Regions from separate parts of the Streptomyces sp. NBC_00209 genome, predicted to be linked through region 1. Evidence: riboswitches for the same ligand, from Rfam matches in the RefSeq annotation. Region 1 holds a riboswitch; each other region holds the start of a gene.

What was found. A riboswitch is a leader RNA that binds a small molecule or an ion and turns the genes downstream of it on or off. The one in region 1 is predicted to bind cyclic di-AMP.
Positions count from the first base shown of each region.
Region 2: linked by a shared signal. The riboswitch ahead of OG867_RS06175 (M23 family metallopeptidase) and the one ahead of OG867_RS11505 (NlpC/P60 family protein) in region 1 are both predicted to bind cyclic di-AMP.
Region 3: linked by a shared signal. The riboswitch ahead of OG867_RS19735 (transglycosylase family protein) and the one ahead of OG867_RS11505 (NlpC/P60 family protein) in region 1 are both predicted to bind cyclic di-AMP.
Region 4: linked by a shared signal. The riboswitch ahead of OG867_RS29005 (transglycosylase SLT domain-containing protein) and the one ahead of OG867_RS11505 (NlpC/P60 family protein) in region 1 are both predicted to bind cyclic di-AMP.

Region 1 covers NZ_CP108121.1:2,629,336-2,636,450, reverse strand. Annotated here, with positions in the region: gene OG867_RS11525 (PspC domain-containing protein) at 1-1,144, shown strand, start outside; gene OG867_RS11520 (response regulator transcription factor) at 1,128-1,832, shown strand; gene OG867_RS11515 (GNAT family N-acetyltransferase) at 1,844-2,611, opposite strand; gene OG867_RS11510 (NlpC/P60 family protein) at 2,654-3,700, opposite strand; gene OG867_RS11505 (NlpC/P60 family protein) at 4,119-5,273, opposite strand; cyclic di-AMP (ydaO/yuaA leader) riboswitch at 5,272-5,422, opposite strand; gene pcrA (DNA helicase PcrA) at 5,584-7,115, shown strand, end outside.
Region 2 covers NZ_CP108121.1:1,421,725-1,428,839, reverse strand. Annotated here, with positions in the region: gene OG867_RS06185 (M16 family metallopeptidase) at 1-668, shown strand, start outside; gene OG867_RS06180 (M16 family metallopeptidase) at 695-2,077, shown strand; cyclic di-AMP (ydaO/yuaA leader) riboswitch at 2,299-2,464, shown strand; gene OG867_RS06175 (M23 family metallopeptidase) at 2,478-3,317, shown strand; gene OG867_RS06170 (GntR family transcriptional regulator) at 3,528-4,232, shown strand; gene OG867_RS06165 (HPr family phosphocarrier protein) at 4,406-4,687, opposite strand; gene OG867_RS06160 (GNAT family N-acetyltransferase) at 4,861-7,115, shown strand, end outside.
Region 3 covers NZ_CP108121.1:4,325,835-4,332,949, forward strand. Annotated here, with positions in the region: gene OG867_RS19730 (transglycosylase family protein) at 145-1,206, shown strand; cyclic di-AMP (ydaO/yuaA leader) riboswitch at 1,492-1,660, shown strand; gene OG867_RS19735 (transglycosylase family protein) at 1,665-2,381, shown strand; gene eno (phosphopyruvate hydratase) at 2,689-3,975, shown strand; gene OG867_RS19745 (septum formation initiator family protein) at 4,093-4,563, shown strand; gene OG867_RS19750 (DUF501 domain-containing protein) at 4,634-5,173, shown strand; gene OG867_RS19755 (Ppx/GppA phosphatase family protein) at 5,187-6,128, shown strand; gene OG867_RS19760 (NAD(P)/FAD-dependent oxidoreductase) at 6,543-7,115, shown strand, end outside.
Region 4 covers NZ_CP108121.1:6,387,483-6,394,597, forward strand. Annotated here, with positions in the region: gene OG867_RS28995 ((2,3-dihydroxybenzoyl)adenylate synthase) at 1-800, opposite strand, end outside; gene OG867_RS29000 (2,3-dihydro-2,3-dihydroxybenzoate dehydrogenase) at 853-1,698, opposite strand; cyclic di-AMP (ydaO/yuaA leader) riboswitch at 2,120-2,304, shown strand; gene OG867_RS29005 (transglycosylase SLT domain-containing protein) at 2,308-3,174, shown strand; gene OG867_RS29010 (antitoxin) at 3,480-3,668, shown strand; gene OG867_RS29015 (SpoIIE family protein phosphatase) at 3,808-6,312, shown strand; gene OG867_RS29020 (DHA2 family efflux MFS transporter permease subunit) at 6,349-7,115, opposite strand, start outside.

The sequences.
Region 1 (7,115 bases):
GTTCGTCTTCCTCGGCCTGTTCTTCGCGGACGGCCTCGGCGCCCTGCTGTACGCGGTGTTCTGGATCGTGGTCCCGCTCGGCGTCGGCGGTGTGGACGGCCCCCGATCCGTCTTCGAGACCGCCCCCGACGGCACCCGCCGCCTCCGCAAACCCGACAAGGGGCAGCTCTTCGCCCTCATCGCGCTGCTCATCGGCGCCGTCATCTTCGTCGGCAACGTCGACATGGGCAGCAAGGCCGACCGCTACATCTGGCCCAGCCTCCTCATCGGCGCAGGCTCCGTCCTGGTCTGGCGCCAGGCCGACAACGCCCGCCGCGCCCGCTGGATGGAGGTCGGCCGCCGCCGCCGGGTCCTGCAACTGGCCCGCGCCCTGGCCGGAGTCGCCCTCGTCGGCCTCGGCCTCGCCGTCTTCATGGTCGTACGCGGCTCCGCCGCCCAGCTCGGCAACGTCATCACCGCCGCCATCGCCGTGCTCACCGGCATCGCCCTCCTCGCCGGCCCCTACCTCGTCCGCATGACGCAGGACCTCTCGGAGGAACGCCTCATGCGCATCCGGGCCCAGGAGCGCGCCGAGGTCGCCGCCCACGTCCACGACTCCGTCCTGCACACCCTCACCCTGATCCAGCGCAACGCCGACGACGTCGGCGAGGTCCGCCGGCTCGCCCGCGCCCAGGAACGCGAGCTGCGCAACTGGCTGTACAACCCCGAGGGCACCGGCAAGGACGAGGACGACGAGCCCGAGACGCTGGCCGAGGCCGTCAAACGGGCCGCCGCCGAGGTCGAGGACAAGCACGGCGTCCCGCTGGAGGTCGTCGTCGTCGGCGACTGCCCGCTGGACGAGAAGCTGGCCGCACAGATGCAGGCCGCACGCGAGGCGATGGTCAACGCCGCCAAGTACGGTGGCGAGGGCGGCGCCGTCCAGGTCTACGCGGAGGTCGAGGGCCGCACGGTCTTCGTCTCCGTGCGCGACCGGGGCCCGGGGTTCGACCTGGACTCCGTACCGGGGGACAGAATGGGCGTACGAGAATCGATCATCGGCCGGATGCAGCGCAACGGCGGCACGGCCCGGCTGCGTTCGGTGCCCGGCGGGGGTACCGAGGTCGAGCTTGAGATGGAGAGGACGAGCGATGAACGGGACCAGTGAGGTGGCCGGAGGCCAGGAGAACCCGGAGCGCCGGGTACGAGTCGTGCTCGTCGACGACCACCGGATGTTCCGCACCGGCGTACAGGCCGAGATCGGCCGCACCGAGGAGACCGGCGTCGAGGTCGTCGGCGAGGCGGCCGACGTCGACCAGGCGGTCACCGTCATCACGGCGACCCGCCCCGAGGTCGTCCTCCTCGACGTCCACCTCCCCGGCGGCGGCGGCGTAGAGGTGCTGCGCCGCTGCGCGCCCCTGATGGGCGCCGCCGAGAACCCGGTGCGCTTCCTCGCGCTCTCCGTGTCGGACGCCGCCGAGGACGTCATCGGCGTCATCCGGGGCGGCGCCCGGGGGTACGTCACCAAGACGATCACCGGCACCGACCTGGTCGACTCGGTCTTCCGGGTCCAGGACGGCGACGCCGTCTTCTCGCCCCGGCTGGCCGGCTTCGTCCTCGACGCCTTCGCCTCGACGGACGCGCCTCCGGTCGATGAGGACCTGGACCGGCTGACCCAGCGCGAGCGCGAGGTGCTGCGCCTGATCGCCCGGGGCTACGCGTACAAGGAGATCGCCAAGCAGCTGTTCATCTCGGTGAAGACGGTCGAGTCCCATGTCTCGGCGGTGCTGCGCAAGCTCCAGCTCTCCAACCGCCACGAACTGACCCGCTGGGCGACCGCGCGGCGGCTCGTCTAGGGCCTGCTCGACTAGTCCCGGTCCGGGTCGAGCGAGATGTTCAGCTTCTCGCCGACCCTGCGGTAGCCGATCGACGCGTAGATCCGCTCCACGTCGGCGTCGCCCGGCTCCAGCCACACCACCCGGCAGCCCCGCTCGAAGGCGGTGCGCGTCAGGTGTACGGAGAGCGCGGCGCCGATGCCCCGGCGGCGGAAGTCCGCGCCGACCGCCAGGCCCGCCAGCTCGCTGAGCCCGTCCACCGGTACCGAGCAGCCGCCCGCGCCCGCCGGGGTGCCGCCGACCGTCGCGAGCGCGGCGACACCGCCGCCCGCCGCCGCGTTCCGCAGCCACTGCGCCGTGCCCTCCTCGGGCTCGCCCTCGCCGCCGTAGCCCAGGTGCTGGACGAGCGCGGCGGCGGCGAACTCCGCGTCCGTGGCGGGCTCGGCCATGGCCAGGTCCGCGACCGGCTTCGGCTCCACCAGGTCGCCGGGGGCGCAGGCGAGGACCGGGGCCCGGTTCTCGACGGTGAACCCGGCGGCGAGCAGCGCCGGTTCGACGGCGGGCGCCCAGCCGGGCAGGAACTCCAGGCGGGGCATCCGGTCCCGCTCACGGAACGCCGCTATGAGGGCGTCGAGTTCGCCGGGCGTCGGCTCCGCGCCCTGGTCCGGGATCGCGTAGTTGGCGTACTTCAGCGACCAGTTCGGGTTGTAGCGGATCACGAACGGCCCGACGCGGACGTGGTCCGGGGAGCGCAGGGTGAGCGTATGGGCGTGGGTCTGGACATCGGCGTCCATCGGCATGTGCGGCTGTCCTTCGGGCTGTTGAGGTCAAGGGCCCGGAGCCTATGCCACCCGGGTCGCCCCCGCGAAGGGCATTTCATCGATGGGCGCGATCCGGACCGGGGCCCCGGGGCGCGGCGCGTGGATCATCCGTCCGTTCCCGATGTACAGGCCGACATGGCTGACGCCCGAGTAGAAGAACACCAGGTCACCGGGGGCCAGTTGGGAGCGCGGCACCCGCTGCCCGGCGTTGATCTGTGTGTACGTGGTCCGGGGCAGCGACACCCCGGCGGCGCGCCAGGCGGCCTGGGTGAGCCCGGAACAGTCGAAGGAGCTGGGCCCGGTCGCGCCCCACACGTACGGCTTGCCCAGGGCGTTGTACGCGAAGGCGACCGCCTGGGCGGCGCGCGAGTGGGGCGCGGCGACGGTGGAGCGCGGCGCGCTCCGGTCGGCGTGGCCGGCCCCGCGCCCGTCCTCGGAGGCGTCGTAGGAGGCGCGCTCGGCCGGGGTGAGGCGGGCGAGCAGGCGGCGGGCCTCGGCCAGCTTGGCGCGGACGGTCGCCCGGTGCTCCTTCAGGGCGGCCTGCCGGGAGGCCAGCTCGGTGAGCTTCCCGGCCGCCTCGGCGCGTACCTGGGCGATCTCCGCGACCTGGCGGCGCACCGAGCGCACGTCGGTGGCCCGGCGCTCACCGGCCCGCTCCGCGTAGGTGGCGCGGCGCAGGTACTGGTCGGGGTCGGAGGAGAGCGCCAGCTGCACGGAGGGGTCGATCCCGCCGGACCGGTACTGCGCGGCGGCGTACGCGCCGAGCACGTCGCGGGCGGTGTTGAGGCGGGCGGTCCTGCGGGCGGCCTCGTCGCGCAGGGCGTCGACCGACTTGGCGGCTGCGGTCGCCTCGGACTTCGCGCCGTTGTACTTCTCGGTGGCGACCTCCGCCTCCCGGTACAGCCGGTCCACCTGGGCCTTGACCTGCTTCGCGGTGGGCGCGGGGTCCGCGTGCGCGGCTCCCGGCAGCACGGCGGCCGTCGCGGCTCCGGCGACCGCGAGGGTCGCCGCGGTGCGGGCCGCGGAGGCGGTGATGAGGCGCTGCCTGGGTTTGCGATGCGCTGCCACGGGGGCGGGCGTCCTTCCGTGCGACGGCCCGACGGGGTATACCGGCGGGCTTCTCCGGCGGCCGGCGAGGACGGTTCCTGATCCACGGCCACCGGGAAGGGACGCTAATCCGAGGTCACGGGAAGGTGTCGTTATGACGGTTATTGCCCGCTCTTGGCGTGGCATTGTCGCTGAATGACCGCACGTGAAGCCTGAATGACCGGGAAAAGTGCCACAGAATCAGGCAAAAAGTGCATTCATCATTCAAGCGGCCCGTAGGCCCCACCCTGCCCGGAGCGGTCCGGGGCGAGGGTTCTCACACCCCGTGAACGCGCTGACCCTGGCGAACATCTTCATCGCCACGCTCTGGACCTGAGCGGCGGTACGGGCCTGAGCGGCGGTACGGGGCCGGCCCGCGCGGACCGGCCCTCTTCCCCGGTCAGGCGGGGCGCACACTCCCGTAGATCGGCATGTAGTAGATCGACTCCTCGCGCACGTTCGCCCCGGGCTTCGGCGCGTGGATCATCATCCCGTCGCCCTTGTAGATCCCGACGTGGCTGATGTCGTCGTAGAAGAAGACCAGGTCGCCGGGTTGCAGATCGGCCGTCGCGATCCGCGTACCGACGTTCACCTGGTCCCAGGTGGTACGCGGGATGTCGACACCCGCCGCCTTCCAGGCCGCCTGCGTCAGCCCCGAGCAGTCGTACGAGGCGGGGCCGGTCGCCCCCCAGACGTACGGCTTGCCGATCTGGGCGCGGGCGAACGCGAGGACCTTCTCCGCCTTCGTTGAGGCGCTGCTCCCGGAGCCGGTGTCCGAGCCGGAACCCGAGCCCGTCTCCGTACCGCTGCTCCCCGACTCCTTGGCCTTCTGCTCGGCTTCCTTCCGGGCGGCGGCCTGCTTCTTCGCCAGCTCGGCGGCCTTCCGCTTGGCCTCCGCCTCCTTCTTGCGCTCCAGCTCCGCCAGCCGCGCCTTCTCCTCGGCGGTCAGCTTCGACAGCAGCGTCCGGGCCTCGGTCAGCTTCGTCTGGACGTTCTGCTTGCTGGTGCGCAGCGTGGCCTGCGACTCGGTCAGCGTCTCCAGGCTCTCCACGGCCTGGGCCCGCTGCTTGGACACCTTCGCCTGCTGCGTACGGAAGTTCGCGACCGCCTGCTGCTGGCGCTCGGCCATCCGGTCCATGAGGTGGGTCTGGTCGAAGAACGACTGCGGGTCGTCGGCCAGGAAGAAGGTTGCGGTCGGTGCGAGGCCGCCGTTGCGGTACTGGGCGGCGGCGTAGTTGCCCAGCGTCCTGCGGGCGTCGTTCACCTTCTCGGTGCGCTTGGCCACGTCGTCCAGGAGCGTGTCGACCTTGGACTTCTGCTGGTCCGTGGCCTCCTTGGCCTGGTTGTACTTCTGAGTCGCGGTGCCGGCCTGCCGGTAGAGGTCGTCCACCTTCTTCTGGACTTCCTCGATGCTCGGCTTCGGCGCGGGCGCCGCCATCGCGCTCTGGGAGGACAGCAGGGTCACCGAGGCCAGCGCGGCCGAGGTCAGCCCGACGGCCGGGGCGGTGGAGCGCATCCGGGTGCGCGGTTTGCGATGCGACGCCAAGGCCGGCATCTCCTTCCGTGGACCGCCTACCGGGTTAGCTGTCGGGTTCGGGCGGAACGGAAGGCTGCCCTACGGTCCGGTGGGGAAGGACCGATTCACCCCGGTGCTGCGTGTGGGTCCCCGGTTCCGGGCGGGCCCGGATTCGGCGTGGCGGCACGCTCGGCGTAGGTCGCCTCTGGGGGTACGGGCCGTCCGAACGTGCACGCTAGCCAACGCATGGGGCCGCTGGGAAGGTTGGTGTGCGATATGCCCGATACATTTCCGTGACCTTTTCGGAGCGGGGCCGGGTGTCAGTGGAGAGCTTTAGACTCGGACAGCGATGAGCAGCCTCTTTGACGACAGTTTCCTGGCCGGCCTCCAGCAGGAGGAGGACGCGGCCCCGCCGCCCCCCGAGGACCCCGCACCCGAAGCGGTGCCGGAGGACCTGTTCGCGGGCGTGTTCGACGGGCCCCCGCCACCCCGCGACGCGTACTACCGCGACGGCGCGCACCGCCCCGTCCTCGACCCCGAGGCGCTGCTCGACGGGCTGAACACCGAGCAGCGCGCCGCCGTCGTGCACGCCGGGTCGCCCCTGCTCATCGTCGCGGGCGCCGGCTCCGGCAAGACCAGGGTGCTCACCCACCGCATCGCCCACCTGCTGGCCGAGCGGGGCGTCCACCCCGGCCAGATCCTGGCGATCACCTTCACCAACAAGGCCGCCGGCGAGATGAAGGAGCGCGTCGAGCAGCTGGTCGGGCCCCGGGCCAACGCGATGTGGGTCATGACCTTCCACAGCGCCTGCGTCCGCATCCTGCGCCGCGAGTCCAAGAGGCTCGGCTTCACGTCCTCGTTCTCGATCTACGACGCCGCCGACTCCAAGCGGCTCATGGCCCTGGTCTGCCGCGATCTGGAGCTGGACCCGAAGCGCTACCCGCCGAAGTCCTTCACCGCCAAGGTCTCCAACCTCAAGAACGAGCTCATCGACGAGGAGACCTTCGCCGGGCAGGCCGCCGACGGCTTCGAGAAGACCCTGGCCCAGGCGTACGCGATGTACCAGGCCCGGCTGCGCGAGGCCAACGCGCTGGACTTCGACGACATCATCATGACGACGGTCCATCTGCTCCAGGCGTTCCCCGACGTCGCCGAGCACTACCGCCGCCGCTTCCGGCACGTCCTCGTGGACGAGTACCAGGACACCAACCACGCCCAGTACACGCTGGTACGCGAGCTGGTCGGCCCGGCCGGTCCGGAGAACGCGCCCGCCGAGCTCTGCGTCGTGGGTGACGCGGACCAGTCGATCTACGCCTTCCGGGGCGCGACCATCCGCAACATCCTCCAGTTCGAGGAGGACTACCCGGACGCGACGACGATCCTGCTGGAGCAGAACTACCGCTCCACCCAGACGATCCTGTCCGCCGCCAACGCGGTCATCGAGCGCAACGAGAGCCGCCGCCCCAAGAACCTCTGGACCAACGCCGGCACCGGTGCCCGCATCGCGGGCTACGTCGCGGACACCGAGCACGACGAGGCGCAGTTCGTTGCCGAGGAGATCGACCGCCTCACCGACGCGGGCGACGCGAAGGCCGGAGACGTCGCCGTCTTCTACCGGACGAACGCGCAGTCCCGTGTCTTCGAGGAGATCTTCATCCGCGTCGGCCTGCCCTACAAGGTCGTCGGCGGTGTCCGCTTCTACGAGCGCAAGGAGGTCCGGGACGTCCTGGCCTACCTGCGGGTCCTCGCCAACCCCGAGGACACCGTCCCGCTCCGCCGCATCCTCAACGTGCCCAAGCGCGGCATCGGCGACCGCGCCGAGGCCATGATCGACGCGCTCTCGCTGCGCGAGAAGACCACCTTCCCGCAGGCGCTGCGCCG
Region 2 (7,115 bases), 1.2 Mb from region 1:
AGCCGCCGCGCGACGGCTCGCTGCCCACGGTCATGGGTGGCCAGCTGCGTGAGGAGGTGCGCGAGGAGGTGCCGGCGCGTGCCCTGATGGCCGCGTACCGGCTGCCCCACGACGGCACCCGCGCGTGCGACGCCGCGGACCTCGCCCTGACCGTGCTCGGCGGCGGCGAGTCGTCCCGGCTGCACAACCGCCTGGTCCGGCGCGACCGTACGGCCGTGGCCGCCGGGTTCGGACTGCTCCGGCTCGCCGGCGCGCCCTCCCTGGGCTGGCTGGACGTCAAGACGTCCGGCGGCGTGGAGGTGGCGGAGATCGAGACCGCGGTGGACGAGGAGCTGGCCCGGTTCGCCGAGGAGGGCCCCACGGCCGAGGAGATGGAGCGCGCCCAGGCCCAGTTGGAGCGTGAATGGCTGGACCGCCTCGGTACGGTCGCGGGCCGCGCCGACGAACTGTGCCGCTACGCCGTGCTGTTCGGCGACCCGCAGCTCGCGCTGTCCGCCGTGAACCGGGTCCTCGACGTCACGGCCGAGGAGGTCAAGGCCGCCGCGCAGGCGCAGCTGCGGCCCGACAACCGGGCGGTCCTGGTCTACGAACCGGTCGAGCCCGCCGAGGCCGCCGAAGAGGCCGACGCCGACACCGACACCGACGCGCACGAAGGGGCGGACCAGTGACCGACGCTGCCGCGACTGAAGTTTCGATGCAGTTCCACCCCCAGCCCGCTCCCGGCGCGGCCCGGCCGTGGGCCTTCCCCGCGCCCGAGCGGGGCTCCCTGCCCAACGGCCTCACCGTCCTGCGCTGCCACCGCCCGGGCCAGCAGGTCGTCGCCGTCGAGATCTTCCTCGCCGCCCCCCTGGACGCCGAGCCCAAGGGTCTGGACGGCGTGGCCACGATCATGTCGCGCGCCCTGTCCGAGGGCACCGACAAGCGGAGCGCCGAGGAGTTCGCCGCCGAGTTGGAGCGGTGCGGCGCCACCTTCGACGCCCACGCCGACCACCCGGGCGTCCGGGTCTCCCTGGAGGTCCCGGCCTCCCGCCTGGCCAAGGCGCTCGGCCTGGTCGCCGAGGCGCTGCGGGCGCCGGCCTTCGCCGACAGCGAGATCGAGCGTCTGGTGAGCAACCGGCTGGACGAGATCCCGCACGAGCAGGCCAACCCGGCCCGCCGCGCGGCCAAGCAGCTCTCCAAGGAGCTCTTCCCGACCACGGCCCGCATGTCGCGCCCGCGCCTGGGCACCGAGGAGACCATCGAGCGGATCGACGCCGCGGCCGTGCGCGCCTTCTACGACGCGCACATCCGCCCCTCCACCGCGACCGCCGTGGTCGTCGGCGACCTCACCGGCATCGACCTGGACGCGCTGCTCGCCGAGACCCTGGGCGACTGGTCCGGGAACTCCGCCGAGCCCCGCCCCGTCCCGCCGATCACGGCCGACGACACCGGCCGGGTGATCATCGTGGACCGCCCCGGCGCGGTGCAGACCCAGCTGCTGCTCGGCCGCATCGGCGCCGACCGCCACGACAGCGTGTGGCCCGCCCAGGTCCTCGGCACCTACTGCCTGGGCGGCACACTGACCTCCCGGCTCGACCGGGTGCTGCGCGAGGAGAAGGGCTACACGTACGGCGTGCGGGCCTTCGCCCAGGTGCTCCGCTCCGGCGCCGCCGACTCCGTGTCGGGTGCGACGGGCGCCTCGATGCTCGCCATCAGCGGTTCCGTGGACACCGAATCCACCGGACCGGCGCTGGACGACCTGTGGAAGGTCCTGCGGACGCTGGCCGCCGAGGGCCTGACGGACGCCGAGCGCGAGACGGCCGTGCAGAACCTCGTGGGCGTCGCGCCCCTGAAGTTCGAGACGGCGGCCTCCGTCGCGAGCACCCTCGCCGACCAGGTGGAGCAGCACCTCCCGGACGACTACCAGGCGACGCTGTACGCCCGCCTCGCCGAGACCGGCACCGTCGAGGCGACCGCGGCCGTGGTCAGCGCCTTCCCGGTGGACCGGCTGGTCACGGTCCTGGTCGGTGACGCCTCGCAGATCGAGGAGCCGGTCAGGGCGCTCGGCATCGGAGAGGTGTCGGTCGTCACCGGCTGATCCGCCGCTCGGCCCGCTCGACGGGCAACGGGGAGGGTCCGGCGCGCGGTCGCGCCGGACCCTCCCCGCACGTTTGGGCGCTTTGAACCTTTTGCACGCTAAGAGGTCGGCTCGCCCTGTGGGATGCGCTACAAAGCCCCGTGTCCGTTTGGTGGCGGGAAGTCCGCCCGCTTAGCGTCGGGTCCGCTGTCCGCCACTCGTACGCGCATCCGTCACGTACCGGGCAGCCATCGCCGAGTCCCCGTCAGGCGCGAGCCTGGGGAGCCGGGGACCCACAAGTCCCTGGGGTGAATCGGATGCCCGCGCTCCGTCCGGGGCGAGGCGTCCGTAGGAGACCTTCCTGCTCCGAACCCGTCAGCTAACCCGGTAGGCGAGAAGGAAGGAAAGGACCAGCCACCCCATGGCGTTCACCCGTGCCACCGGGAAGCACCGTGCCCCGAGCCGCCTGACGCGCGCCGGCGCCAAGGCCGTCGGCGTCGCGACGCTCGCCGCCGGCGGTGTTATCGGCTCCCTGGCCTCCCCGGCCCTCGCCGCCGACACCGGGACGGCCCCCGCCGCCACCGAGACCGGCCTCTCCCAGCTCCTCGCCATCGAGAACACCCTCGCCGACCGGATCGACGCCCAGGCGGCGGCGCAGCAGCACCAGGCCGAGGCCGCCGAGAAGAAGGCGGCGGCCAAGGCGAAGGCGGCGGCCAAGAAGAAGGCCGAGGCCGCGAAGAACAAGGCCGCCGAGAAGGCCGCCAAGGCCAAGGCGGCGGCCAAGGCGAAGGCCAAGGCCGCCCGCGAGGCGTCCGCCCGCGCCGGCCGCTCCACCGCACGTACCGCGCTCGGCTCGTCCTACCGGCTGCCCGTCGCCGGCTCGTACGTGACCACCGGCTACAAGTCCAGTGGCTCCCTCTGGTCCTCCGGCAGCCACTCCGGCATCGACTTCCACGCCGCGTCCGGCAGCTCCGTCGTCGCCGTAGGCGCCGGCACGGTCGTGGAGGCCGGCTGGGGCGGGGCGTACGGCAACAACATCGTGCTCCGGATGACGGACGGCACGTACACCCAGTACGGCCACCTCTCCTCGATCGGTGTCTCCGTCGGCCAGGGCGTCGCGGCCGGCCAACAGATCGGGCTCTCCGGCTCGACCGGCAACTCCACCGGTCCGCACCTCCACTTCGAGGCCCGCACCACGCCCTCCTACGGCTCCGACATGGATCCGGTCGCCTATCTGCGCGCCCACGGCGTCGGCGTCTGACCGGTCACAGGCTCCATACCGAAGGCTCCGGCAGCCCGCCGGGGCCTTCGCCGTTCCCGCGCCTCCCCGCGCGCCTTCCACCGCCCGGCCGCGACCAAAAGATATTCATGAATTCCCGCCCGGCATCGGAAATGCGAGCGCATTGCAATAGAGTCACGCCAGAGGTGTCGATCGGCCGCTGTTCGCGGGGATTGAGGCGGAGGTTCGGACATGCGTGTTCCGGCGCATTCGGTATGCACGGCAATCCGTGACGACATCGTCTCCGGTGTCTTCGAACGTGGCAGCCGGCTCACCGAGGAGGTGCTCGCACGGCGTTACGGGGTTTCCCGCGTCCCGGTACGGGAAGCGCTGCGCACCCTGGAGTCGGAGGGCTTCGTGGTCACCCGGAGACACGCCGGAGCCTGCGTCGCCGAGCCCACGGAGCAGGAGGCCGCCGACCTCCTGGAGGTCCGCATGCTGCTGGAACCGCTGAGCGCGGCCCGCGCGGCCCAGCGCCGGACGGACGCCCACCTCAAGGTGTTGCGCGGCCTGGTCAGGCTCGGCCAGGAGCGGGCCCGCCGGGGCGAGGGCGAGGACCTGCGCTCCCTGGCCGGCTGGTTCCACGAGACGCTGGCCCAGGCGTCCGGCAGCCCCGGCCTCATCGCCCTGCTCACCCAGCTCCGCCACAAGATCGCCTGGATGTACGCGGTCGAGCAGCCGGCCCGCCCGGCCGAAGCCTGGGCCGAGCACGGGGCCCTCGTGGACGCCGTGGCGCGCGGGGACGCGGAGCGGGCGCGGGCCCTGGCCGTGCAGCTCGCCGACCGCCACGGCGCCGCGCACCGGCTCCGCCGCACCGCCCGCCCCGCCACCGTGCCCCGGGCCGGCCGTGTGAGGACTTCGCAACGTGCCGTAAACACCGCGGGCGGCCGGAATTAACAAAGGACGCGTACAAATAAAGAAAGGCGTGTGTAAAAAAACCGGAAAAGGCATCGCCCGCCTATTCGGCCCGGGCCGACACGGCTTGGGTCCGTGCGCGCAAAAGCCGCGGCGCCCCATGCAGGGGGCCGCGGCTTTCCGTAAGAATTCCGGCGGTGTCGGGCCGCTCGGGCTCAGACGGTCTCCGGAAGCTCCTCAAGCCCCTCGGCGACCAGCTTCGCCAGGCGGTCCAGGGCGGCCTCGGCGTTGTCCGCGTCGGAGGCGAGCACGATCTCCTCGCCGCCCTGGGCGCCGAGCCCGAGCACCGCGAGCATGGAGGCCGCGTTCACCGGGTTGCCGTCCGCCTTGGCGATGGTGACGGGAACGCCGGAGGCCGTAGCGGCACGGACGAAGATGGAAGCGGGGCGGGCGTGCAGGCCCTCGGCCCAACCGACGTTTACGCGGCGCTCAGCCATGGTTCTGCCCTTCAAGAATCAACGGTTGTCTAGACCAGTGTCTCATGTGGTGCGCGATGCTCCGGGCAGACCCGCGGGCCCTCCCGGACGCCGCGCCCACGGTCGTCCGGAGACCTCAGACTGCCCCGGCCCCGGCGCCCCCGCGACCCGTGCGACAGCCGTAGGCTTTCCTCATGCAGCCCTCTCCGGAGCAGAGTCCGCATCACGCCTACCCCGATCACTGGGAGGCGGACGTGGTGCTCCGCGACGGCGGCACCGCGCGGATCAGGCCGATCACCACGGACGACGCCGAGCGCCTGGTCAGCTTCTACGAGCAGGTTTCCGACGAGTCGAAGTACTACCGCTTCTTCGCGCCCTACCCCCGGCTCTCCGCCAAGGACGTCCACCGCTTCACCCATCACGACTACGTCGACAGGGTGGGTCTGGCCGTCACGGTGGGCGGCGAGTTCATCGCCACCGTCCGCTACGACCGCATCGACGCGACCGGCCGCCCCGCCTCGGCCCCCGCCGACGAGGCCGAGGTCGCCTTCCTCGTCCAGGACGCCCACCAGGGCCGAGGCGTGGCCTCGACCCTGCTCGAACACATCGCGGCCGTCGCCCGCGAGCGCGGCATCCGGCGCTTCGCCGCGGAAGTGCTGCCCGCCAACAACAAGATGATCAAGGTGTTCCGGGACGCCGGCTACACCCAGCAGCGCAGCTTCGAGGACGGCTCCGTCCACCTCACCCTGGACCTCGAACCCACCGCCGAATCACTCGCCGTCCAGCGCGCCCGCGAACAGCGCGCCGAGGCCAAGTCCGTGCAACGGCTGCTCGCCCCCGGCTCCGTCGCCGTCATCGGCGTCGGCCGCACCCCCGGCGGCGTCGGCCGCACCGTTCTGCGCAACCTGCTCGGCGCGGGCTTCACCGGCCGCGTCCACGCGGTCAACAGCGCCCTCTCCGCGGACCAGGGCACCATCGACGGGGTCCCCGCGCACCGCTCCCTGGGCGAGATCGGCGAGCCGGTCGACCTCGCGGTGGTCGCCGTGCCCGCCGACCGGGTCCCGGAGGCCGTCGCGGACTGCGGCGAGCACGGCGTCCAGGGACTGGTGGTCCTCTCCGCCGGTTACGCCGAGTGGGGCGCCGAGGGCCGCGAGCGCCAGCGGGAACTGGTGCGCCAGGCCCGTTCGTACGGCATGCGGATCATCGGGCCCAACGCGTTCGGCGTCATCAACAACTCCGAGGCGGTCCGGCTCAACGCCTCGCTCGCCCCGGACCGGCCCGCCTCCGGGCGCATCGGTCTGTTCACCCAGTCCGGCGCCATCGGCATCGCCCTGCTCTCCGGGCTCTACCGGCGCGGCGCGGGCCTCTCCACCTTCATCTCGGCCGGCAACCGGGCCGACATCTCCGGCAACGACTTCCTTCAGTACTGGTACGAGGACCCGGACACCGATGTCGCCCTGCTCTACCTGGAGTCGCTGGGCAACCCGCGCAAGTTCACCCGCCTCGCCCGCCGTACCGCCGCCGTGAAACCGGTGGTCGTGGTCAAGGGCGCCCGGCACAGCGGCTCCACCCCGCCCGGCCACGCCGTCCCCGTCAGCCGCATCCCCGACTCCACGGTCTCCGCGCTGATGCGGCAGGCGGGCGTCATCCGCGTCGACACGGTCACGGAGATGGTCGACGCCGGGCTGCTCCTCGCCGACCAGCCGCTCCCGGCGGGCGGACGCGTCGCGATCCTCGGCAACTCGGAGTCCCTGGGGCTGCTCACGTACGACGTCTGCCTGGCCGAGGGGCTTCGCCCCCGGCCGCCCATCGACCTCACCACCGCCGCCACCCCGCAGGACTTCCGGGACGCGCTGTCGGCGGCGCTGGCCGACGGGGCGTGCGACGCCGTGATCGTGACGGCGATCCCCTGGGTCGGCGAGAACGGCGAGGCGGAGTCGGGCGACGGCGAGGTCCTGGCCACCGCCCTGCACGCGGCCGCCGCCGCCGGACCGGCCAAGCCGGTCGCCGTGGTCCACGTCGAGATCGGCGGCCTGGCGGAGGCGCTGTCGGCCGCCACCAGCACGGTGGCGCAGCCGCGCCCGGCCACCCAGCCGTTCACGGCGGCACAGAGTGCGACGGGAACCCCCGCCGCGTCGCCGAGCGCCAGAGCCACCGGCACTCCGGCCCCCACGCCGTCCGCCGCTGCTCCGACATCCCCCGCCGCCGAGGACGGCACTCCCGGAGCCCCCGGCGACCCTCAGGACGCCCCCCGCATCGGCCGCATCCCCGCCTACCCCGCCGCCGAGCGCGCCGTGCGGGCGCTCGCCGAGGCCGTGCGGTACGCGCAGTGGCGGCGCCAGGCCGCGACGCCCGGCAAGGTGCCCGACTTCCTCGACGACACCATCGACCCCCCGGGCGCCGCCGCCCGCATCGACGCGCTCCTCGGCGAGGACCCCGACCCGCGCGG
Region 3 (7,115 bases), 1.7 Mb from region 1:
TGCAAGCCGGCGAAAGTGACCCTCCGTCAACTCTGTGACTTTCGCGTGATCTCTACTGCATCGACTTGTGACTCACGTTCGAGTTTCGCTAGGTTCACCGTTCGACTCTCCAGTCGCTTGTCAGTCACACGGAAGGCATCTCCCATGGGCTCCGCGAACGGCAGACACCGCCGCCCTCGTCAGGCACCCGCCATCGTGGTCGCCGCAGGCGTCACCGGCTCGGCCATCGCCATCCCGCTGCTCGGCGCGGCGAGCGCACACGCCGCGGACACCGCGACCTGGGACCGGGTGGCCGACTGCGAGAGCGGCGGCATGTGGAGCGCCGACCTCGGCAACGGCTCCTACGGCGGTCTCCAGTTCACACCGGAGCTGTGGAAGGCGTACGGCGGTGAGGCGTACGCCGAGCGCGCCGACCTCGCCAGCCGCTCGCAGCAGATCGCGGTGGCCGAGCGGGTCCTGGCCGCCAAGGGCCCGAAGGCGTGGCCGAGCTGTGCGGTGATCTCCGGGCTCACCAAGGCCGCCGGCAAGGCGGATGTGGACCCGGGCGACAAGGACGAGGACGAGCCCGCCCGGAGCGCCGACTCGGGCCTCGACGCCGGTCTCGGCGCCGACCCGGTGGACGACGCCTCCTCGGACTCGTCGGCCACCCCCTCGGACGAGGCGTCCGGCGGGGCCACCACGGGCAAGGGGGCCGGCAAGGGCTCCGGCAAGCACGCGGGCAAGAGCGCCGAGGAGAAGGCGGATGCCTCCGCCTCCCCGTCGGGCGATCCTTCGGCCGACCCCTCCGGCACCCCGTCCGCCTCGGACGACCCGTCCACCACGCCCTCGGCCGACTCCTCCGCGGACCCCTCGGCCGGCGCGACGGACGACGCGCGGGCGCAGGGCGGCAAGCACCGGGGCACCCCGGCCGCCGACGACGCCGCCGGGACGGCCGACGGGCGCGACGCGGGCCGGCACGCCTCGCGGGGTGACGGCGACGCACGCGACAGCGCCACGGGGCCGGCTGACGGCACGTACACCGTACGGGCGGGGGACAACCTCTGGGCGATCGCCGACGCGCAGGACCTGCCCGGCGGCTGGCCCGAGCTGTACGAGGCGAACAAGGACGAGGTGGGCTCCGACCCGGACCTCATCCTGCCCGGCCAGAACCTCGATCTGGGCCTGGGTGGCCTGGCCCCGGACAAGGTCGCCGAGAGCGCCGGATGAGCCGTTAGAGCCCTCTGCGCTTTGGGTGGTTTAAGAGGCCCATGTCCCACTTTTGACCGAGTGAGACATGGGTCTCTTCGCGTGAACTCACGCCCCTTGTCCGGGAGGTCCCGCCGCATCCGTTCCGACCTGCATAAATGAGGGTTCATCGGATGCTCTTACGGGATGATTATCCGGTATGTCCTTCTTTGAATATGACCAGTGGGTGTGATTACGGTCAGAACCGCTCGCACCGCGGGCCCCGTCGACCGTCACGCCGAATCCTGCCGTCGGTCGAAGGGAACAGACGCGAAAGCGCCGTAGGCAGGAGCGGGGGACCCAGGTAGGCGCTGGGCCTGATCGTCGGGAGACGACTCGGGGCCGGCTAGGGGTGAAGTCGCGCCAGGGGCGCGGCCGGGCAACTCACTTGGCCCGAACCCGACAGCTCACCTCGCAGGCGTCGGTGAGGAGAAGACTCGATGCTGCTCAACCGCAAGGGCAACAAGCACCGCCGCCCCTCCAAGGCCATCCGTGTCGCGACGCTCGCCGGTGTCGCCGGTGCCGCCGTCGCCGTGCCGCTGATGGGCGCGACCAACGCCTCCGCCGCCTCCGTCTCCACGTGGGACGCGGTCGCCCAGTGCGAGTCCGGCGGCAACTGGTCGATCAACACCGGCAACGGCTACTACGGCGGCCTGCAGTTCTCCCAGTCCAGCTGGGCCGCCGCCGGCGGTACGCAGTACGCGCCCCGCGCCGACCTGGCCACCAAGGCCCAGCAGATCGCCACCGCCGAGAAGCTCCTCGACCTGCAGGGCCCGGGCGCCTGGTCCTGCGCCGGTGCCGGCAACCTGACCAACGACGGTGTCGACCCGGGCGTCGACACCGGCTCCGGTGCCGCGAAGCAGGAGGCCGCCCCCAAGCAGGAGGCCGCCCCGAAGAAGACCGAGCGCACCGAGGCCCCGGCCACCAACCGCTCCGACCGCTCGGACGCGCCGAAGAAGACGGTCACCACCCCCACCGGCAAGAAGGTCGCCAAGGGTGACGGCGAGTACAAGGTCGTCACCGGTGACACGCTGAGCAAGATCGCCGCCGAGCACCACGTCAAGGGCGGCTGGGAGCGGCTGTTCAAGCTGAACAAGGGCATCGTCCAGGACGCCGACCTGATCTACCCGGGCCAGCAGCTCCACCTGACGAAGTAACGAAGCAACCGCGATCCCTCCTCGCTGATCGCTCAGGCCGCCCCGGCCCGGCACGCACCTTCCCCCCGTGTGTGCCGGGCCGGGGCACGCCGCGTTGAGGGTGCCGGGCGGCCGGTGATCGTTCAACTGTTGTAGTTACTTGTCAGTAATTACCTGGTCTTTCAGACCGGTATGCCCGCTCTTGGTTCCTTTTTCGTCCCAGGGGACGGGCGGTCGGCCGACGCAGACGGCCGGGCCGGTTAGGCTCTTGTCGCAAGGCCAAAGCGACCCTGCACAACCAGCGTCATATCCCAGAAGGAGATGCCTCGTGCCGTCCATCGACGTCGTCGTAGCCCGGGAAATCCTCGACTCCCGGGGCAACCCCACGGTCGAGGTCGAGGTCGGCCTCGACGACGGCAGCACCGGTCGTGCTGCTGTTCCGTCCGGCGCCTCCACCGGCGCGTTCGAGGCCATTGAGCTTCGTGACGGCGACCCCAACCGTTACCAGGGCAAGGGCGTCGAGAAGGCCGTCCTCGCCGTGATCGAGCAGATCGGCCCGGAGCTCGTCGGCTACGACGCCACCGAGCAGCGCCTCATCGACCAGGCGATGTTCGACCTGGACGCCACGGAGAACAAGGGCTCGCTCGGCGCCAACGCCATCCTCGGCGTCTCCCTCGCCGTCGCCCACGCCGCCTCCGAGGCCAGCGACCTCCCGCTGTTCCGCTACCTCGGCGGCCCGAACGCGCACCTGCTGCCCGTTCCGATGATGAACATCCTGAACGGCGGCTCGCACGCCGACTCCAACGTGGACATCCAGGAGTTCATGATCGCGCCGATCGGCGCCGAGTCCTTCTCCGAGGCCCTGCGCTGGGGCGCCGAGGTCTACCACACGCTGAAGAAGGTCCTGAAGACCAAGGGCCTGTCCACCGGCCTCGGCGACGAGGGCGGCTTCGCGCCGAACCTGGAGTCCAACCGCGCCGCCCTCGACCTCATCATCGAGGCCATCAAGGAGGCCGGTTACGCCCCGGGCAAGGACATCGCGCTCGCGCTCGACGTCGCCGCCTCGGAGTTCTACAAGGACGGCACGTACGAGTTCGAGGGCAAGTCCCGCTCGGCCGCCGAGATGACCGAGTACTACGAGGAGCTCGTCTCCGCGTACCCGCTGGTCTCCATCGAGGACCCGCTGTACGAGGACGACTGGGCCGGCTGGAAGATCATCACCGACAAGCTGGGCGCCAAGGTCCAGATCGTCGGCGACGACCTCTTCGTCACCAACCCGGAGCGCCTGGCCCGCGGCATCGAGGAGGGCTCCGCCAACGCCCTGCTCGTCAAGGTCAACCAGATCGGTTCGCTGACCGAGACCCTGGACGCCGTCGAGCTGGCCCAGCGCAACGGCTTCAAGTGCATGATGTCGCACCGCTCCGGCGAGACCGAGGACGTCACCATCGCCGACCTCGCCGTCGCCGTGAACTGCGGTCAGATCAAGACCGGCGCCCCGGCCCGCTCGGACCGCGTCGCCAAGTACAACCAGCTGCTGCGCATCGAGGAGATCCTCGACGACGCCGCGGTGTACGCGGGCCGCTCGGCGTTCCCGCGGTTTCGCCCCGCGAACTGACGAACACAGCAAGGGCTGACCACAGCCCGGCAGGGCGACCGCCCCCGCCTCCGTCCGTCCCCGCGCCCGGTCACGTACCGTGTGCGGGGACGGACGTCGTAATGGGGAGGCGGGAACATGGCCGTGAAGGACAGGGACCGGTTCTCCACCGCGACCCGGCTGCGGCTGCTCGGTGAGCAGACCGCCGCCCGCGTCTACCGGTCCCAGAACCGGCGCCAGGCCCGTCGCTCCCGGCTCACCGGCCGGGCCGCCTTCCTGGCCCTGGTCGTCTGCTCCCTGGTCGTCGCCCTCGCGTATCCGATGCGGCAGTACGTGTCGCAGCGCGACGAGATCGCCGACCAGCGCAGGCTGGCCCGCGAGGCCGAGGCGCGCACCGAGGAGCTGCGGGACCAGAAGGCCCGGCTCCAGGACGACGCGTACATCAAGCGGCTGGCCCGCGAGCACCTGCACTACGTTCTTCCCGGGGAGACCGGCTACACCGTGGTCGACCCCGACGCGGCCAAGGAGCGCAACGGGAAGCCGGCCGAGACGGACCGGCCCTGGCACTCCAACCTGTGGGACGGCGTCGACAGCGCCGACCGCGGCTGATGCCCGTCCCCACCCCCGTACCTCTGCAGAACCCGTGGTTCGAGCAGTCCGATCAGCACCCTAGGCAGGCATGGAAACGCCCCCTCCCCAGACCGAGCCCACCGTCCCCACCGAGGCGGACATCGCCGCGTTCCGGCAGCAGCTGGGCCGCCCGCCGCGCGGGCTGCGCGCCATCGCGCACCGCTGCCCGTGCGGCAACCCGGACGTGGTCGAGACGCAGCCCCGGCTGGAGGACGGCACGCCGTTCCCGACGACGTTCTACCTGACGTGCCCCCGCGCCGCGTCGGCGATCGGCACGCTGGAGGCGAACGGGGTCATGAAGGAGATGACCGAGCGCCTGGGCAAGGACCCGGAGCTCGCGGCGGCCTACCGGGCGGCGCACGAGGACTACATCGCGCGGCGCGACGCCATCGAGGTCCTGGAGGGCTTCCCGAGCGCCGGCGGCATGCCGGACCGGGTGAAGTGCCTGCACGTGCTCGTCGGGCACTCGCTGGCGGCCGGTCCCGGGGTCAACCCGCTGGGCGACGAGGCGATCGCGATGCTCCCGGAGTGGTGGCGCAAGGGGCCGTGCGTGTCGCCGTGCGGCGAGCAGGGTACGGACGAGGGCTGAGGGGGCGGCAGACATGACGCGCGTGGCCGCCATCGACTGCGGCACCAATTCGATCCGCCTGCTGGTCGCCGAGGCCGACCCGGTCACCGGGGAGCTCGTCGAGTACGCCCGGCGCATGGAGGTCGTGCGGCTGGGGCAGGGCGTCGACCGGACCGGCCGGCTCGCCCCCGAGGCGCTGGAGCGCACGTTCGCCGTCTGCCGGCAGTACGCGGCGGTGATCGAGGAGCACGGCGCCGAGAAGGTGCGCTTCGTCGCCACCTCCGCCTCCCGGGACGCGGAGAACCGGGACGACTTCGTGCGCGGGGTGCTGGACATCCTGGGCGTCGAGCCCGAGGTGATCAGCGGGGACCAGGAGGCCGCGTTCTCGTTCGCCGGGGCGACCAAGGAGCTGACCGGGCGCGACGACCTCGCGAAGCCGTACCTGGTCGTGGACATCGGCGGCGGCTCCACCGAGCTCGTCGTGGGCGACGACCGGGTGCGGGCCGCCCGGTCCGTGGACATCGGCTGCGTCCGGATGACCGAGCGCCACCTCGTGCGCGACGGCGTCTTCGCCGATCCGCCCTCGTCCGAGGGGATCGACGCGGTCCGCGCCGACGTGGCCGCCGCCCTGGACCTGGCGGAGGAGACCGTGCCGCTCGCCTCGGCGGCCACGCTGGTGGGCCTGGCGGGGACGGTCACCACGGTGGCCGCGATAGCGCTGGGCCTGGAGGAGTACGACTCCGAGGCGATCCACCACTCCCGCGTCTCCCTGGAGCAGGTCCGGGAGATCACCGCGCGGCTGCTGGCCTCGACCCATGCGGAGCGCGCGGCGATCAGCGCGATGCACCCGGGCCGGGTCGATGTGATCCCGTCCGGTGCGCTGATCCTGCAGGCCGTGATGGAGCGGACCGGGGCGCGCGAGGTCGTGGTGAGCGAGCACGACATTCTGGACGGAATCGCCTTTTCGCTGGCGTGAGCCGGGCGCTCATGCGTTGCCCCGCCCGCACCGTTGAGAGGGCGGGACGTGCCTGGTGGGGCGGCTTTCGGGCCGCCTCGCCACCAACTTCGTGAACTTCTTCACAAGGAATTGCCCACCCCGGGCCCCTCTTCTGCTCCGGATGGGTCGCGCAGGAGGTGAGCGGGGTCACTCGGGGGCCGGACCGACAGGTTCCGGGAGTGTGACGTCCGGATGGACCGGGAGGCCCCTTCGCCCGGGGCCGAGGGCCAAGGGCCAGCTCGCAGGCGGTGAACAACGTTCACCACTGTAACGGGATTCCCGGTGTGGGCCATGACCTGGGTCACGTGGGCGGCGAACTATAGCAGAGGGTGGCCACAACCTTGTGAAGGGGCTCACGAGCATGCCCCCCGAGTGGGGTGGATACTCGATGGCATGAGCACCACGGAGCGTCCCAGGATCCTCGTAGTAGGCGGTGGGTACGTAGGTCTGTACGCAGCTCGGCGCATCCTCAAGAAGATGCGCTACGGCGAGGCGACCGTCACGGTCGTCGACCCCCGGTCGTACATGACCTATCAGCCCTTCCTCCCCGAAGCTGCCGCCGGCAGCATCTCCCCTCGGCATGTCGTCGTCCCGCTGCGACGCGTCCTGCCCAAGGCCGAGGTGCTCACCGGTCGCGTCACCACGATCGACCAGGACCGCAAGGTCGCCACGGTCGCGCCGCTCGTCGGCGAGGCTTACGAGCTGCCCTTCGACTACCTGGTCATCGCGCTCGGCGCGGTCTCCCGCACCTTCCCGATCCCCGGCCTCGCCGAGCAGGGCATCGGTATGAAGGGCATCGAGGAGGCCATCGGCCTGCGCAACCACGTCCTGGAGCAGCTGGACAAGGCCGACTCCACGACGGACGAGGACGTCCGCCGCCGGGCTCTCACCTTCGTCTTCGTGGGCGGCGGGTTCGCCGGTGCGGAGACCATCGGCGAGGTCGAGGACATGGCCCGCGACGCGGCC
Region 4 (7,115 bases), 3.8 Mb from region 1:
CGCGGGCACAGGACGACGGTGCCGCCCGCGTACAGCGTGCCGAGCCAGCCGGGCGAGCTCATCGGGAAGTTGTGCGCGGCGGGCAGGATCACGAGGAAGCGGGTGTCCGCGTCGACGCCGCAGATCTCGTTGGAGCCGCGCAGCGAGTAGATGTAGTCGTCGTGCGTACGGGGGATGAGCTTGGGCACCCCCGTGGTGCCGCCGGACAGCTGGAGGAAGGCCAGGTCGTGCGGCTCGGGCCCGTCCTCGGGCTCCCCGGACGCGTCGCACGGCACGTCGGACAGGGCGGTGTGCTCGCCCGGGTCGCCGACGACGAACACGTGCTTCAGGGTGGGCGCCTGTGCCTGTACGGCCGTGGCCAGCGCGCGGTGGTCGAATCCGGCGTGCCGGTCCGGGACGACATAGGCGACGGCCTCGGCGAAGGAGCAGAAGTAGCCGATCTCCGTCTCGCGGTGGGCGGGCAGCGCGTAGACGGGGAGCGCGCCGATGCGGAAGAGGGCGAAGACGACCTCGGCGAACTCGGGGATGTTGGGCAGCTGGACGACGACCCGGTCGCCCTTGGCTATCCCGTGCGCCCGGAAGCCGGCCGCCAGCCGGGCCGCGCGTTCGTCCAGCTCCCGGTACGTCCAGGCGCGGCGCTCGGGCGCGGGGTCGATCAGCGCGACGCGGTCGCCGTGGGCCTCGGCCCGTTCGCGCAGCATGCTCGTGAAGGTCTCGCCGCGCCAGTGCCCGGCCGCGCGGTAGCGGGCGGCGAACTCCGCGGGCCAGGCCGGGGCGTCTTCGTACGGTGAGGCAGTCATCGTTTCAGGTCTCCAGGGGGAGGTCCGGTTTCGGGGGCGCCGGGCGGACGGGTCAGGCGCGCAGGGTGGCGCCGCCGTCGACGTACAAGTCGTGCAGGGTGATGTGGCGGGCCCGGTCGGACACGAGGAAGGCGACCGCCTCGGCGATGTCGGACGGCTCGGCGATCCGGCCCAGCGGGATGCCCGTGCGGTAGCTCGCCAGGTCCCCGGCTATGACGCGCCGCGCGGCGGGCCCGTCGTCGTGCGCCTCACCGGCCGGCCACATCCCGCGCTGCATGTCGGTGAGCGTGGAGCCGGGCGAGACGGTGTTGCAGCGGACGCCCCGGGGGGCCAGTTCCAGGCCGAGGCACTTGGTGAACATGACGGACGCGGCCTTGGACGCGGCGTACGCCGCCATGGTCGTACGGGGGATGCCCGCGGCGTTGGACGCGACGGTGACGATGCTGCCCGCGCCCCGGTCCGCCATCCGGCGCGCGACGGACCGCGAGACGTGGAACACCCCGTCGGTGTTGACGGCGAACGTCGCCCGCCAGTCCTCGTCGGTCAGCTCGGTGACGGGTGAACAGCGCAGTATCCCGGCGACGTTGACCGCGATGTCGAGGGCGCCGAGCGTGTCCTCCGCCTCGGCGACCAGGGCCTCGACGGCCGCCGCGTCCGTGACGTCCAGTGCCCGGGCCACGACGCTCCCCCCGTACTCCCCGGCGAGGGCGTCGACGCCCTCCGGGGCCGCGTCGGTCGCCAGGACCCGGCAGCCGCGCGCGACGAGGGCCCGCACGACGGCCTCGCCTATGCCGCGTCCGGCTCCCGTCACGAGGGCCAGCCTGCCGGTGAGTTCCTCGTCGGCGGGGGCGGCGGGGGCGGCGGGACGAGGGGACGAAGGGGCGGAACGCGGCGCCATGGTTCTGGGGTCTCCCTATGACGGTGAACAAGGGGCGGCAATACTTAGGTAAGCCTAACCATAGAGTGATCGCGCGAACGAGGGGTCCGAACCGGCGATTCCGGCCGCTCGTGGGTCGTTTGATGTCCCTTTTGTTCCCGCATGGGAAAAAAGTCAATTACGGGCGATCGGGGCGGTTTTGATGCTGCCAAATGGACACAAAACGGACGAACGCGTCATTCCGGTCTCAGTGGGCAGCGTCACGTCGGCTGTTTCTGACGCGCAATCCGATCTCCCGGTTCCCAGTCGTCCCAAGAAATTTGACTTCCCCCGGCGCGGGCGATCATGAGCATTTCCTTTGATGGATCTTGCAAAACAATTGTGATCAGCAATTCCGGGCTTGTTCCGGCCGTCGTTTCTCGCTTACGGTCCCGTCATCAATCCGGATGGAACGCCGAATCCTGCCACCGTCCGGGAACCCGACCACTCACGTACGGCAGGAGCGGGGGAACCAGGTTTGCCGCCGGTCCGGAATCCGGAGCGGCTAGGGGTGAAGTCGCCATGCGCGACCGGACATCTCCCGTCCGAACCCGACAGCTCACCTCGCAGGCGATGGAGAGGAAATACCCCATGCCCATCACGGGTAAGCACCGTCGTGCCACGTCCGCGTCCCTGACCCGCGGTTTCATCGCCGTCAGCGCGGGCGGAGCCGTTCTCGCGCTCCCCCTGATCACGGCCGGATCGGCTTCCGCCGCCCCCGCCAAGACCGTCGTCGCCGAAAAGGCAGCGGCCCCGACTTCCGTCGCCGGCAAGGAAATTGCCGTGCGCAAGGCCGCGCCCACCACCTATTCCGTGGTGTCCGGCGATTCGCTTTACAAGATCGCCCAGGGGCATTCCCTCGGCGGTGGCTGGGAGCGGCTGTACAAGGACAACCGCGGTGCCGTCGGCGGCAACCCCGACCTCATTCACCCGGGCCTGAAGCTCACCATCGGTGCCAAGTCCGAGGCCGCCGCCCCGAAGGCCGCCGAGAAGAGCGCATTCAAGGCGGAGACCGCCGAGAAGAACGGCGACACCGCCCCCCGGACCGAGAGCGCCGACCGCGCCGACCGTTCCGAGCGCACCGTCGTCCCGGTCGCCGCCGAGAAGCCCGCCGAGACCAAGACGGCCGTCGCGTACACCGACGACCTCGACGGCTGGATCAAGGAATCCCTGGCGATCATGGCGCAGCAGGGCATCCCCGGCAGCTACGACGGCATCTACCGCAACATCATGCGGGAGTCCTCGGGCAACCCGATGGCGATCAACAACTGGGACATCAACGCCGTCAACGGCACCCCCTCCAAGGGGCTGCTCCAGGTGATCCAGCCCACCTTCGACGCGTACCACGTGCCCGGTACGTCGATGGACCTCTACGACCCGGTCGCCAACATCACGGCCGCGTGCAACTACGCCGCCGCCACGTACGGCTCGATGGACAACGTCTTCGGCGCGTACTGATCCAGACCGGCCCCGCCCTCGGGGCGGGATCGTGAGCAGGGGTGGAAAGAAGCGGAAGCGCTCCTTTCCACCCCTTTCGCATGCCGTACCGCTCTTGTCGCGGAAAAGCCGTACAACCCTTGTGGCACAAGCGATGTCGAACAGGGCGTCCGGGAAGACAGCGGGCTCTTCCCGGCACCCCCCGGGCGAAGGCCCACGTCGGCGAGGCGATTGGCGAGTAGGGCGTCCGGACCCGGCCGTCCCGGAATGCGAGGGCACGGCGGGGCGTGGATGCTGGAACGGTCAGCGTCTCTAGGAGGTCAGTCATGGGCATGCTCGACAAGATCAAGGACATGATCAAGGGGCATCCGGACCAGGCCCGCCAGGGAGTCGAGAAGGGCGGCGACTACGTCGACAAGAAGACCGGCGGCAAGTACGGCGGCCAGGTCGACTCGGCTCAGCAGAAGATGAACGACCAGTTCGGTGACCACCGCCCGCCCGACGAGGGCCGGTAGGCGCTTGCACGGACCGTGCGGGAGCGGTGGACGCCACAGTCGTGGTGTCCACCGCTCCCGCGTGTCCCGGCCCCCCAGGCCGCGCGGGCCGGGACGCCTCCGACGTGCCGCACCGGCCGCCCGGGAGCATCCTGGCTGTGTGACCTGGCACGGCGCGGCCGGGCGGCTGCCGTTCGGTCCGAACGACGGCCCGCCCCGAGGACCGGAGGACAGCCGGGCGCCGGACGACCTGTCCCTGGTGCTCGCCCAGTCCGTCGTGAACGCGATCGAGGCGGTCGACGGGCGGGCCGGCGGGATCTACCTCCCCTCGCGCACCCCCGGCCTGCTCCGGCTCGCCGTCCTCGCCGGATTCCCCGGCCCCCTGCTCCGCCCCTGGTGGCGGATGCACGTGAACCGGCCGTTCCCGGTCGCCGAGGCGTTCCGCACCGGCAGCCCGGTGTATCTCACCGATGCCGAGGACGCCATGCGGCGCTTCCCGCAGCTGATGGCCGGACTGCCGTTCCCCTTCGGCTCCCTGTACGTGCCGGTGCTGCGCCACCGCGAACCGGTCGGCGTCCTCGTCGTCCTGCGCGGTGCGACGGGCGACGAGCCGGTCCCCGCCGCCGACCGGGACCGGCTCCAGCGCATCGCCGACGGCCTGGGCGCCGAACTGGCCGGCCTCGCGGACGTCGGCACCCGGCCCGAGTGGGAGGGCGAGCCGCTCCCCGTACAGCTGCCCGCCAGGACCTCGCCGCCCGTGCGCATCGGCCGCTTCGACTGGAACCTCGCCACCGGCGCCGTGGAGGCGGACGCGGATCTCGACACGATCCTCGGCACCGGCACCGACGGCTTCCCCGGCACCATCGGGGCCCTGGCGGCCAGACTGGCGCCGGAGGACGTCTACGGCCTCTGGGCGCTGGCCCGGCAGGCGGCGGACTCCCACGGCCCCGTCGTCCGCCGGATGCGGCTGCGCGGCCCGGACGGCCGCTCCCACCTGCTGGAGGTCTCCGGACGCCGGGACGACGGCGCCGGCCGCGGCGGGCACCTGACCGGCTTCCTGGTGGACCTGGGCATCGGCCCCGTCGTCGCCGAGGCCGCCGACCGGCTGCCCCGCGGCATCTTCTCGCTCGACCGCTTCGGCCGGATCACCTACGTCAACCCGCTCGCCGAGGACATGCTCGGCCGGCCCCGGGCCGCCCTGGTCGGCCGGGTGTTCTGGGAGGCGCTGCCCTGGTTCGCGAACCCGGCGTACGAGGACCACTACCGGGCGGCGATGCTCTCCGACGCCCCGGTCCACTTCCTCGCCCGCCGCGACCCGCCCCCCTGGGTCTCGGTCTCCCTGTACCCGGGGCACGACGGCCTGACCGCGGTCCTCACGCCCACCGACACGCCCGCCTACACCCCGGACTCCGTCGTCTCGCCCGGACTGGGGCTCGGCTCACCGGCCGACCGGTCCGCCGCCCTCTACCGGCCGGTCGCCCTCGCCATCGCGCTCACCGAGGCCGTCACCGCCCGGCAGGTCTCCCGCGTGGTCACCGAGGAACTGCTCCCCGCCTTCGGCGGCCGGCAACTGGCGATCTACCTGCTCAAGGAGGGCCACCTCTACCTGGAGTGGGAGACCGGCTTCCCGCACGGCTTCCTGGACCGGTTCGACGCGGTCGGCCTGGACGCCCGTATCCCCGGCGTGGAAACGCTCACCACCGGGCGCCCCATCTTCTTCGAGTCGATGCAACGCCTGGCCGCCGCCTATCCGGGCATCCCCATGGACGCCGACGTCGGCGCCCGCGCCTTCCTCCCGCTCATCGCCTCGGGGCGGCTCGTCGGCTCCTGCATCCTCGGCTTCGACCAGCCGCGCGGCTTCAGCCCGGAGGAGCGTACGGTCCTGACCGCCCTGGCCGGGCTCATCGCCCAGGCCCTCCAGCGGGCCCAGCGCTACGACACCGAGGCGGCCCTCGCCCGCGGCCTCCAGGACGCCCTGCTGCCGCACCGGCTGCCCGCCGTCCGCGGCATCGACACCCAGGGCCGCTACCTCGCCGGCACCCAGGGCATGGACGTCGGCGGCGACTGGTACGACGTGATCGAGACGCACGGCCGCCTCGCCCTCGTCATCGGGGACGTGCAGGGGCACGGCGTGTCCGCCGCCGCGACCATGGGCCAGGTCCGCAGCGCGGTACGGGCCTTCGCGCTCAGCGGCCACGACCCCCAGGAGGTCATGAGCGGCACCAACCGCCTGCTCATCGACCTGGACACCGGCCAGTTCGCGAGCTGCTGCTACATCGTCACGGACCCGGCCACCGGCCGGACGCACGCCGTGCGCGCCGGGCACCCCCAGCCCGTCCTGCGCCGGCCCGACGGCACCACCGAGGTCATGGACCTCCCGGGCGGCATCGTCCTGGGCATCGACCCCGAGGCCGGCTACCCCGTCACCGAACTGCACCTCGACCCGGGCGCCACGCTCGCCCTGTACACCGACGGCCTGGTCGAGCAGGCGGGCATCGACATCGACGTCGGGGTCGAGCGGCTGCGCTCCACCCTCGCCGGCGTGGGCACCGCCCCGCTCGCCGACACGGCCGACCACGTCATCCGCCGGGCCCGCCAGGCCGCGGACCGGCCCGACGACATCGCCCTGCTCCTCGCGGCCCGGTGGACCGGGGACGACGCCTGACCGGGGGCAGCCCACCCAGGTCCGCCGCGCGCGCCGTCAGGTGGGGCCGGTGACCGGCTCCGGGCCTGCGGACGTCTCCTCCGGGGCCCCGGCGGCGGCCGGTACGGGCTCGGGCTTCCCGGGCAGCAGCAGACCCGCGGCGAAGACCACCACGGCCGCGGCGACCGGCCACCAGAAGGCGTCGGAGAAGGATTCGGCGGTGGGGGCGGCGTGGGAGCCGCCGCCCTGGAGGATCAGGGCGACGACGGCGATACCGAGCGAGGCGCCGATCTGGTTGAGGATGAAGACCGCGCCCGTGGCACCGGCGACCGACTCGCCCGGCACCGTCTTGTAGACCGAGCCCATCGTGGGCGCGCCCACCAGTCCCATGCCGAAGCCGGCGGCGAACTGCGCGGCGGTCAGGGCGGCCTGGGACGTACCCGGGCCCGAACCGGTGAAGACCAGGGCGCCGACGCCGATCAGCAGCGCACCGGCCGGGACCAGCCTCCGCGCGCCCACCTTGTCCGCGAGGCTGCCCGCGACCGGCATCCCGATCAGGGTGCCGAGGCCCAGCGGGGCGAGCAGCAGCCCGGACTCCAGCACGGTGTGGCCGCGCACCTGCTGGTAGTACAGCGGCAGCAGGAACAGCAGCGAGAACAGACCACCGCCGAGCAGGAACATCGTGGTCACGCTCGCGCCGAAGCCCCTGCCGCCGAACAGCCGGAGGTCCAGCAGCGGCGTCACCGAGGTGCGCAGCGCGTGCACGGCGTACGCGGCGAAGAGGGCGACGCCCACCGCGAGCCCGACGAGCACCTTCGTACTGC